2 regions of the Paenibacillus sp. FSL H3-0469 genome follow, and region 1 is predicted to be linked to the other one. Evidence: riboswitches for the same ligand, from Rfam matches in the RefSeq annotation. Region 1 holds a riboswitch; the other holds the start of a gene.
What was found. A riboswitch is a leader RNA that binds a small molecule or an ion and turns the genes downstream of it on or off. The one in region 1 is predicted to bind cobalamin.
Positions count from the first base shown of each region.

Region 2: it holds a riboswitch for cobalamin, as region 1 does, so the genes downstream of both, NSS83_RS22235 (anaerobic ribonucleoside triphosphate reductase) here and NSS83_RS28880 (energy-coupling factor ABC transporter permease) in region 1, are expected to answer to the same signal.

Region 1 is NZ_CP150302.1:6,623,662-6,628,824, reverse strand. Features, by position in the region: gene NSS83_RS28895 (ABC transporter ATP-binding protein) at 1-771, opposite strand, end outside; gene cbiQ (cobalt ECF transporter T component CbiQ) at 784-1,572, opposite strand; gene NSS83_RS28885 (energy-coupling factor ABC transporter substrate-binding protein) at 1,569-1,862, opposite strand; gene NSS83_RS28880 (energy-coupling factor ABC transporter permease) at 1,862-2,626, opposite strand; cobalamin riboswitch at 2,911-3,105, opposite strand; gene NSS83_RS28875 (ArsR family transcriptional regulator) at 3,245-4,177, shown strand; gene NSS83_RS28870 (hypothetical protein) at 4,451-5,104, opposite strand.
Region 2 is NZ_CP150302.1:5,043,006-5,048,168, reverse strand. Features, by position in the region: gene NSS83_RS22245 (sugar phosphate isomerase/epimerase) at 1-757, opposite strand, end outside; gene NSS83_RS22240 (MTH1187 family thiamine-binding protein) at 805-1,113, opposite strand; cobalamin riboswitch at 1,454-1,685, shown strand; gene NSS83_RS22235 (anaerobic ribonucleoside triphosphate reductase) at 1,995-3,980, shown strand; gene nrdG (anaerobic ribonucleoside-triphosphate reductase activating protein) at 3,977-4,504, shown strand; gene ssuE (NADPH-dependent FMN reductase) at 4,652-5,163, opposite strand, start outside.

The DNA.
Region 1 (5,163 bases):
GCTGGCTGGCAGGCTGAACCATAAATCAGCCAGCAGCGGCAATCCCAGCCCGATGGACAATAGCTCCTCCCGTCCCGCAAAAATCTCCTCCGGCGTCCCCGACGCCCGGCATCTTCCATGCTCCAGTACAATAATCCAGTCCGCCCAGCGGTAGGCCAGGTCCATATCATGCGTAGCCATAACTATGGTTGTCCCTTTATCATGTATGGCTTCAAGTCCCTTCAGCATCTGTGTTTCCGATAACGGGTCCAGATACGAGGTCGGCTCATCCAGCAGAATCAGCTCCGGCTCCATAGCCAGCACACCGGCGAGTGCCGTGCGTTTCTTCTGGCCCAGGCTAAGCTGGTGAATCGGTTTATCGCCCAGATCGGTCAGATTCAGCAGTTCCATGACTTCCCGGCAGCGCGCAGCAATAGCCGGTTCAGCCATGCCGCTGCCGCGCAGCCCGAATGACACATCCTCCAGCGGTGTGCTGAGGATCAGCTGCTGCTCGGGGTCCTGGAAGACCAGGCCCACTCTCCGCCGCAGAGCGGCCAGCTCTTTTTTGGAGTAGGATAATGCCTTCCCTCCTTGCACAACCGTACCCTGCTGCGGGCGCAGAATGCCGACGGCATGCAGGAAGAGCGTCGATTTGCCTGAACCGTTATGCCCAAGCACCGCCGTCTTGCTGCCTGCTGGAATGGAGAACGTCAGTTCATGCAGCGCAGGCTCCTTCGTATCCGGGTAATGGAACGCCACTCCGTCACAAGCCAAGCTAGATTCCTGATCCATGGCCGGCTCCTTTCATGTATTAGAGATAAAGTACGCTTCAGCCAGCAGCAGCAGCGCAATACCGGCATAAGCCTGGATTGAATAGCGCCGCGGCACAGGACGCGCTGTATATGGCGGGAGAATAATCTCGTCTGTGAATCCGCGCGCCAGCAGCCCCTGCGATAATCCGTAATAACGGTGCATCGTGTTGCCGAACAACGCTCCTGCCATGGCCGCAGTCTCCCGCAGTCTAGCCTTGTAGCCACGGCGGCCTCCGCGCAGTCTGCGGGCCAGCAGCAGACCATGCGCTGCATCACTCAGCAGGAACAGGAAGCGGTACATAATCAGCATCAGCTCCAGGACAATCTGCGGCATCCGCAGCCTGCGCAGCACCTGCAAAAGCTCACTAAACGGAGTAGTGAACATCAGGAAAAAGAAACAGCTCATGCAAGCAGAGATTCTGGCCAGCAGCCCCCCTGCCCGCTGAAGCCCCGCCGCTGTAACATATACCGGAAGGTTCAGTCCCGGAAGCGGGAATATACCAGCCTGACCCGCTGCCGGATGCCCGAATTCCACGAGCAGTGCCGGTACGCTAAGCGCATAGAACAGCAGCGCTGTGCCGAACAGCATGCCATAAGCACGGAAGGGAATACGGGCCTGCAATACACACCAGGACATCATCCATAGGGTGATTGCAGCCTGCAGTACCGGATGTACGGTGTAAGAGAGCAGGAACATCAGGGCTGCGAACGAGCTTTTCCACATAGGGGACAACTGGCGCAGCGCATTATTGTAGGAGAGAACGTCAATCCGCCGGATCACTTGCTGCTATGCTGCTTCGTCCCGCCTTGCTTGCCCTTGAGCAGCCCCAGGGTATAACCGATCACTCCGGCACCAATCGCTGCCTGCAATGCAAACAGCATACTCTCCGTCTCCCCCGGGAGCTCAGTCAGCGGCTTGAACCACGGCTTATAATCAGGATTAATCTCGGTAATTACACCTTCAGCCGCATCATCCGCCCCGCCGAATTCCCCGTTGACCAGCAGCAGCGGCAGAATAACCAGCAGAATAACAACCAGCAGCATCAGTCCGTTTTTCATTTTATTGCTCATTAGGCTCTTCCTCCGTTCACCTTGCGTTTCAGCAGCGACAATTCATTCGGGCTATACGATTTCAGCCAATTCCACAGCAGTACCGTCAACAACCCTTCACTGATGGCCAGCGGGATTTGCGTCACGGCAAAGATTCCCCCGAATTTGAGAAAAGAAGCCAGAACGCCGCCATCCGCCGCCGGAAAAGCCACCGCCAGTTGAAAGGAAGTCACTACATACGTACTCAGATCAGCTACCGCTGCCGCACAGAACAAAGCCAGCTTCTCGCGGTCCGGCAGCTTCATCATCAGCTTATACACGGCATATCCGGCAAAAGGACCCGCCACCGCCATCGAGAACGCATTGGCCCCAAGCGTAGTGATCCCGCCGTGCGCCAGCAGCAGCGCCTGAAACAGCAGGACAATCGAGCCGATTACGCTCATGGGCAGCGGCCCCAGCATTACCGCACCCAGTCCGGTACCGGTTGGGTGGGAGCTGCTTCCGGTAACGGAAGGCATTTTGAGCGCGGACAGAACGAAGGTAAACGCCCCGGCCAGACCCAGCAGCAGCTTCAGCTCCGGGTTCTCCCGGGTCATGACTCTCAGCTTGAAGATTCCCAGCACAAAGAACGGGATAAACGCCGCCCACCAGAACACCGCCCAGCCTACCGGCAGGAATCCTTCCATAATGTGCATCGCGCGGGCCGTACCCGGTTCGTTCAGCATAAAGTAGACCGTAAATCCGGCAACCAGTGCCGCAAAGCTCCACCCTCTGTGTTTTTTCATTTGTCACCCTCCATGTTTGTTGATTTCCCAATCTAAGATCATAAAGCCCAAAAAACCCACCCTAAAGGGTGGGAGTGTATGTACGCAGGCAAATTCGATGGAGTGCGCAGCCTGAAGCCAAGCAGAACAAGGGGCTTACTTCGTCCCATCACTATGGTCCGTATCCTTGTATCCCGCAGCTATCAACCGGTGCCCTCGCTAAGCTCCAAGATTCCTCCGGTCCATCAGGGCAGAACGCCTCTTCTCATTAACCTATCCGTACACCGCTCCTATCCGCGTAGAGTCGTGGTGTGCGTCGACAAGGTAGGTCTCCTGGCTTGGAATACAGGCGCCGCAGGCTTCGTCTTCCCCGGGGCTTCCCGAGTGACCTCATGAAGTGCAGCTCTTCCATACAGTGGCGGGACCGCTCGGGAGTTGCACCCGATTCCCTGTTATCCCTTGCCGCATCCGGCAAGAGCACCTTGTTTCATCGCTAATTCATCTCACATCATAGCGGACCCGGCTCAGCGTGTCTGTGATATAAATTGGAAAAGCTGTCCTGCAGCCAATCATGGCTTGTAGAAATTTTATTTGAGTAATATAATTATTAACTATATAACTTGAACGTGGAGGCATCTGATGAAACTTGATCTAACCGAACAATCCCTGCCCGTGTACGAGGCCCTGTCCAGTACCGTGCGTCTGCACATGCTGCGGCTGCTGTCCGATAAGCCCATGAACGTGAAGGAGCTGGCCGCAGCCCTCAAGCTCAGCAGTGCGATTATGACCATGCATGTGCGAAAGCTGGAAGCCGCCGGGCTGATCACCAGCCACATGGCTCCCGGTAAAAGCGGGCTGCAGAAGATTTGTACACTGGCCGCCGACGGGGCAGAGATTGTTTTTCCGGGACAAGCCCGGACTCCGCGCAGAGGATACCGCAAGGACATCCCGGTGGGGCATTATTCCGACTTCCAGATCGAGCCTACCTGCGGACTGTCTACGACGGAGAGGGTCATCGGGCACTTCGACGATCCCCGTTACTTCTGGGACCAGGAGCGGGTGAACGCCGGAATTCTTTGGTTCGGCAAGGGGTTCGTCGAGTATAAAATCCCGAATTTCCTGCTGTCCAGCCAGCAGCCGGAGGAGCTTGCCATCACGATGGAGATCGCCTCCGAAGCCCCGTCGATTAACAATAACTGGCCGTCGGATATTACCTTCACGCTGAACGGACAATCGCTTGGCTTCTGGACCAGCCCCGGTGACTACGGAGATAATCCGGGAAAATACACCCCGGCCTGGTGGCCTGCACTCACCAATCAATACGGCCTGCTCAAGCAGCTGCGGATTACGCAGTCGGGCACCTTCATGGACGGGCAAAAGCTGTCGGAAGTCACCCTCGATCAGGTAGGCATCCGTAACAAACAATGGACCTTCCGGCTCTCTGTCGAGGAGGATGCCGAGCACATCGGCGGTCTCACCCTGTTCGGGAAAGGCTTCGGTAACTACAACGAGGATCTGGTGTTTGAGCTGTTTTATACGGATGGTGTGGCAGATTTGCCGGGTTCTTTATGAAAGCCTGATTAGGGTGTTTAGATGGCGTAGGTAGGTAGGTAGGTAGGTAGGTAGGTAGGTAGGTAGGTAGGTAGGTAGGTAGGTAGGTAGGGGGGATTGATTAGTTAGACTAATTAGGTAGTTTTCATTTCAGCTACTTTTGGAGCCAATACCCCTCAGTTCTGCTTCACGCCCACTTTTGGCCGATTCAGGTGCACTAATGCTCTTCATTTCCGCTCATCGCCCACTTTCAGCAAATTCAGGGGCACTAATGCCCTCCCAACATCCAACCCGTCAGCCTCTCACCCCACCAACGGGATTTATCCCTTTCATTTCCTCCACCAGCCCACTTTCCGCCGCACCAGAGGGATTTATCTCTCTCATTTCCTCCTCCAGCCCACTTTCCGCCGCACCAGAGGGATTTATCCTTCTCATTTCCTCATCCAGCCCACTTTCCACCGCACCAAGGGGATTTATCCCTCTCATTTCCTCCTCCAGCCTACTTTCCGCCGCACCAGAGGGATTTATCCCTCTCATTTCCTCATCCAGTCCACTTTCTGCCGCATCAGTGGGATTTATCCCTCTCATTTCCTCCTCCAGCCCTCTTTCCGCCGCAACAATGGGATTTATCCTTCTCATTTCCTCATCCAGTCCACTTTCTGCCGCATCAGTGGGATTTATCCCTCTCATTTCCTCCACCAGCCCTCTTTCCGCCGCACCAATGGGATTTATCCTTCTCATTTCCTCATCCAGTCCACTTTCTGCCGCATCAGTGGCATTTATCCCTCTCATTTCCTCATCCAGCCCTCTTTCCGCCGCACCAATGGGATTTATCCCTCTCATTTCCTCATCCAGCCCACTTCTCACCGCATCAGTGGGATTTATCCCTTTTACTTCGCCACCTTCGCCTCCTCTAACACTTTCATCTCCCTTCCCCCGCTCCACCACAACGCACCAAAAGCCCCTCCAACCGCAGCATTGTGCAGGTTGGAGGGGCTTTTGGTGAT
Region 2 (5,163 bases), 1.6 Mb from region 1:
CGCGGAAATAATCCAGCGCGAGCTTAGCGCTTGCAAGGGAGGATACCTCATAAGCCTCTTGTTCTACAATATAATAGAGAATTCCGCTCTGCTCCGCGATCTCGAAGACGCTCCGGAAATCTACCTCTCCCTTTCCAAGATCAGTCTCCTCATTGTCTGCTCCGAAATCCTTAATGTGGACCAGCGGAACACGTCCGGCGTACCGTGATACATATTGAGCCGGGTTAGCTCCGCCCCTGTGTACCCAGCCCAAATCGAACTCTGCCAGCATCTGCTCCGCAGGAATCTGCTCCAGCCAGATATCGATGACCGCCTTGCCGTCAACCTCTGCGAATTCATAATCATGGTTGTGATAACCGTACTGCATCCCTGCCGCCCGGACCATCGCGGAAGCCTTCTCCAGGAATGGAATGATTCTTGTTACATCCTCTATGGAAGGGTTCGGCGGAAGCGGTGCCGACGGGGTGATCATATATTGCAGTCCGAGCTCTATACCGTATTCAATCTCTTTGGCTAATGCCTGTTCCATCTTATCCAGACTGCTGAAGTCCAGGCCTACATGCGCCGAAGGGGCAGCCAGGCCAAGCTCATCCAGCTTACGGCGCAGTTCCCCTGCAGATACACCGAAATAACCGGCGAATTCCACTGCGTGGTACCCCATCTCTGCCACCTTGGCCAGTGTACCGAGGAAATCGCGTTCCGTCTGGTCACGCAATGTATACATTTGAATTCCGATCTGCTGTGCTGCTTCTGTCATGAAGAATCCGCTCCTTATCGGTTAATTCTGATTAGATACTATAATGGTTACTCTCCTTGCAGCTTGCGCTCCACGGATTCCAGCTTGCTGCGGCTGGTGGAGGGCTTGTCGCGCCGGTCGTCGATCTTGAGCGAGGTTGAGACTCTCTGCGCCCCGGCGGTGAACGGCGACTCATGCAGCGCTTCTACCGCAGCCAGAATCCGCGCTACCGGCCCTTCAATAATCGTTCCCATGGAAGTAAGCTCGTAGGTTATGCCCTCCACCGTCTCCAGCACGCGCTGCATCTCGGCCACATAGCTGCTGAGGCTGGTACTGCCTGTGCCAACCGGAATAACGGTCACTTCGCCAATTGCCATCGTAATCACCCTCCTGATTATCTGATCTGCCTGCCCCCTGATTATCCTCTTATTGTACCGCTTCGCCAAGCTTCCCACAAATCCCCTGCCCGCCCCGCTACTCTCTCAATATTCGTTAAAAAGATTACGAGGATTAGACGCACTCTATTTATGGATTCTTTGTGGCGTATTTTCGGAGAATTTATGAAAAATTCAAGGCAGATTTAGAGGAAAGTTGTGGATTACCTGTGGACTAACTGTGGATCAGCTGTGAGTAAAAGCGCCGAACCCGCTCCCCGTGCGGGATTGCAAAAAAACATTTACAAACACAATATATTGCGGTACGTTTATTGAACGATATCAAAATATAGTAGAAACAGGTGTTTCACCCCTAGTAATAGAGGTGAGACTTAATAGGGAAGCGCGGTGCAAAGCCGCTGCGGTCCCGCCACTGTAACCGGATGCTCCCAGGGTGCGATGCCCAGGGCCGCATTCTCCGGCTAATTGCCACTAAGGGGCGGAATAAGCCCCCCGGGAAGGCGCCGGAGGAGTTGCCGGAAGCCAGGAGACCTGCCTGTTTCGGTGGCACCGCTTAGACTCCTGCGAGGAACAGGGGAGGTGTCCGTATGCGGCCTGCCATAGCAGAGTTAGCCTTCCGTCAATCGGGCCAGAGGCTGCCGATACCTGAGGACGATCAAATGATTATCTTCAGGTATCGGCTCTGCGGAATATACAAGAACGGGCGAAAGCTATTCGTCCCTTGTCTGCTCGTATATTCCACCCAGACCACAGGCAAATTTCCGCTTTCTGGAGCTTTGCATCCTGCATTCGGGCATTTCCGGCCTTCCCGGCCGGAGGTGCTTTTTTAACGCTTACAATACCCGAGAGGAGAGAGTTATATAATGACACTGCTGGAGAAACGTTATAACGAAGGACAAGCTGCACAGGAGGATCTTTTGGAAGAGGTCATTCATCTGGGACGGGATATTATCGACAGCCGGGATCTGGATCTGCTGCGCGAGAACGCCAACCTGAACGGGGAGAGCTTTTCCGGCAAAATGAGCAAGTTCGGCAGTGAATACTCCAAATGGTATGCCCGCAACTTCACCATGCCGCCACAGCTGGTACAGGCTACCTTGGATAATGTCGTCTATGTACATGACCTTGATCAATACGCCATTGGAACCACGAACTGCATCTTCATTCCGTTCGAACGGCTTCTCCGTGAAGGCTTCAATACCGGCAACGGCAGTGTACGGCCTCCCAACTCGATTATGACGGCGATGTCGCTGGTGGCGATTATTTTCCAGTCACAGCAGAATGCGCAATACGGCGGCGTATCCGCCAACAAGCTGGATTATGATCTGGCCCCTTATGTTACCAAATCCTTCTCCAAGCTCTTCCGCAAAGGTCTGGAGTATTTCGAGGAGAATGCAGAAGTGTCTGAGCTTGGGGAGATTACGATGAGCCGCAGCGATCTGGCTGAGCAGTATCCGCGCGCCTTCCGTTTTGCCCTTAAGGAGACAGAGAGCGAGACTCTGCAGGCCGCAGAGAGTATGGTACATAACCTGAATACGATGTCCAGCCGCTCCGGCGGACAGATTCCTTTTACCAGCATCAACTACGGCACCTGTACCTCCCCGGAGGGCCAGCTTGTGATCAGCTCGCTGCTGACGGCCACCATGAACGGACTGGGCAGCGGAGAGACGCCGGTGTTCCCGATTCAGATCTTCAAATGTAAGCAAGGCATCAACCAGCAGCCGGGTGATCCTAACTACGAGCTGTTCCTGAAGGCAGCCGAGTGCTCGGCGCGCAGATTGTATCCGAACTTCGCCAACCTGGACGCTCCGTTGAATATGCAATATTATGATCCGGCTGACCCGGATACCGAATTCGCTACCATGGGCTGCCGCACCCGTGTGCTCGGCGACCGCTTCGGACGTAACCACTGCTCCGGCAAAGGCAACCTGTCCTTCAACACGCTCAACCTGGTGCGTCTTGGTCTGGCCCACGGCACGATAACCAACCGCCGTCTCGCTGCTGATGAAGAAGGGTTCTTCGATGACCTCACTCACTATATGGATATTGCGCTCGACGGCCTGCTGCACCGCTTCCGTATTCAGGCTTCCCAGAAGGCCAAAGCCTCCGATTTCATGATGCGTGAAGGCGTCTGGGAGGGCGGCGAGCAGCTTGCCCCTGATGACAGCGTAGGCGAACTGCTGAAGCACGGCAGTCTGTCGCTGGGCTTCATTGGAATGGCAGAATGCATGAAAGCTATGTACGGCAAGCACCACGGCGAAGATATGGAGATTCACGCCAAGGCTGTAGCCATCGTCCGCCACATGCGTGAATATTGCGACCGCAAGAGCGAGGAGCTTAACCTCAACATCACCTTGTTCGCAACACCGGCCGAAGGTCTCTCCGGCAAGTTCACGAAGATCGACCGCAACGTGCTCGGCTCTATCCCTGGCGTAACCGACCGTGAATACTATACGAACTCGTTCCACATTCCGGTCTACCATGAACTGAGCGCAGCCAAGAAGATTAGCCTGGAAGCTCCGTTCCATGAATATTGCAACGCCGGAGCGATCTCCTATGTCGAGCTGAACGGCAATGCCCGGAGCAACCCGTCAGCTTTCGTCAAAATCATCAAATACGCGCTGGAGCAGGACATCAGCTACTTCAGCATTAACCATCCGATTGACCGCTGCTCCGGCTGCGGCTATGAAGGGGTCATCGGCACGAATTGCCCGACCTGCAATGCCCATGAGGATACCACCCATATCCGCCGTCTGCGCCGGGTTACCGGGTATCTGACCGGTGACTATCAGACCCGCTTCAATGCCGCCAAGCAAGCCGAAGTCCGGGACCGTGTTAAGCATCTATGAACATCTGCGGATATTACCCGGAGTCGATCAATGAAGGGGAAGGCCTGCGGGCCGTCCTCTTCTTCAGCGGCTGCCGCCACCGCTGCCCGGGCTGCTTCAACCCGAAGACCTGGAACTTTAACTTCGGGGAAGTCTTCACCCCGGAGCGGCGGCGGGAGATCATAGAGGAGATTGCAGGCAATCCGCTGCTGGACGGCTTGACGCTGGCGGGCGGGGACCCTTTTTTCTCGGCTGAGGAGGCTGCTGGCTTCATTCATGAGCTGCGCGCCGAGCTGCCGGACTTCCCGGTATGGATCTATACCGGCTATACGTACGAGGAGCTTACGGCTTCACCGGGCTCTGCGGAATGGAAGCTGCTGGCCTTGTGCCAGGTCGTGATCGACGGACGGTTCGTCGAAGAGCTCAAAGACCTTACCCTCTCCTACCGGGGAAGCAGCAACCAGCGGATTATCGATATTCCGGCGAGTCTGGCGGGAGATAGGGTCGTTCTGTGGGAGCCGGAGCTGAGCTTTCAAGGGGTATGAACATTGCCGGAAGGATTATGTATAGCGTGAACATTTTAAAAAAGGCACTAAATGCCCCCATTCGGGTGCTTTAGTGCCTTTGTGTTTTACCGGACAGACTTGTCTCAACTACAGTCCCCCCGGCGGGGTGGGACCAGTAGCATAATATTATTCCGCAGCTCCAGATGACCCTGCCTTGCGCCCCACCTTATGCTCCGTCTCTTCCGCCAGCTCTTCCAGCACACTGTCCAGGCGGAGCTTCAGCTCTTCCGCCAGTTCAACTACACCCTGGTCATTTCGCACCGCCTGGGAGTCTACGGCGTAGACGCCGCCAAGAATGTAGCGGGCACCAAGCACGGACAGTACCGGCTTCAACGCATAGTCGATCGCCAGCAGATGCGCGAGACTTCCGCCCATGAAGAGCGGCAGCACGATTTTGCCTGCCAGCCCTTTTTGCGGCACCAGATCCAGGAAGGTCTTGAGCACTCCCGTATAAGACGCCTTGTACACCGGACTGACTACAATTACCGCGTCGGCTTCCGCCACGAGCCCGTTCGCCTTGACGATAGCTTCACTCTCGAACTTGGTGTGAATCAGATCCTCCGCCGGAAGCTCTGCCACATTGATCCGCTCCACTTCATACCCGCGCTCCTGCAGGGCACTCTCTGCATATTCAATCA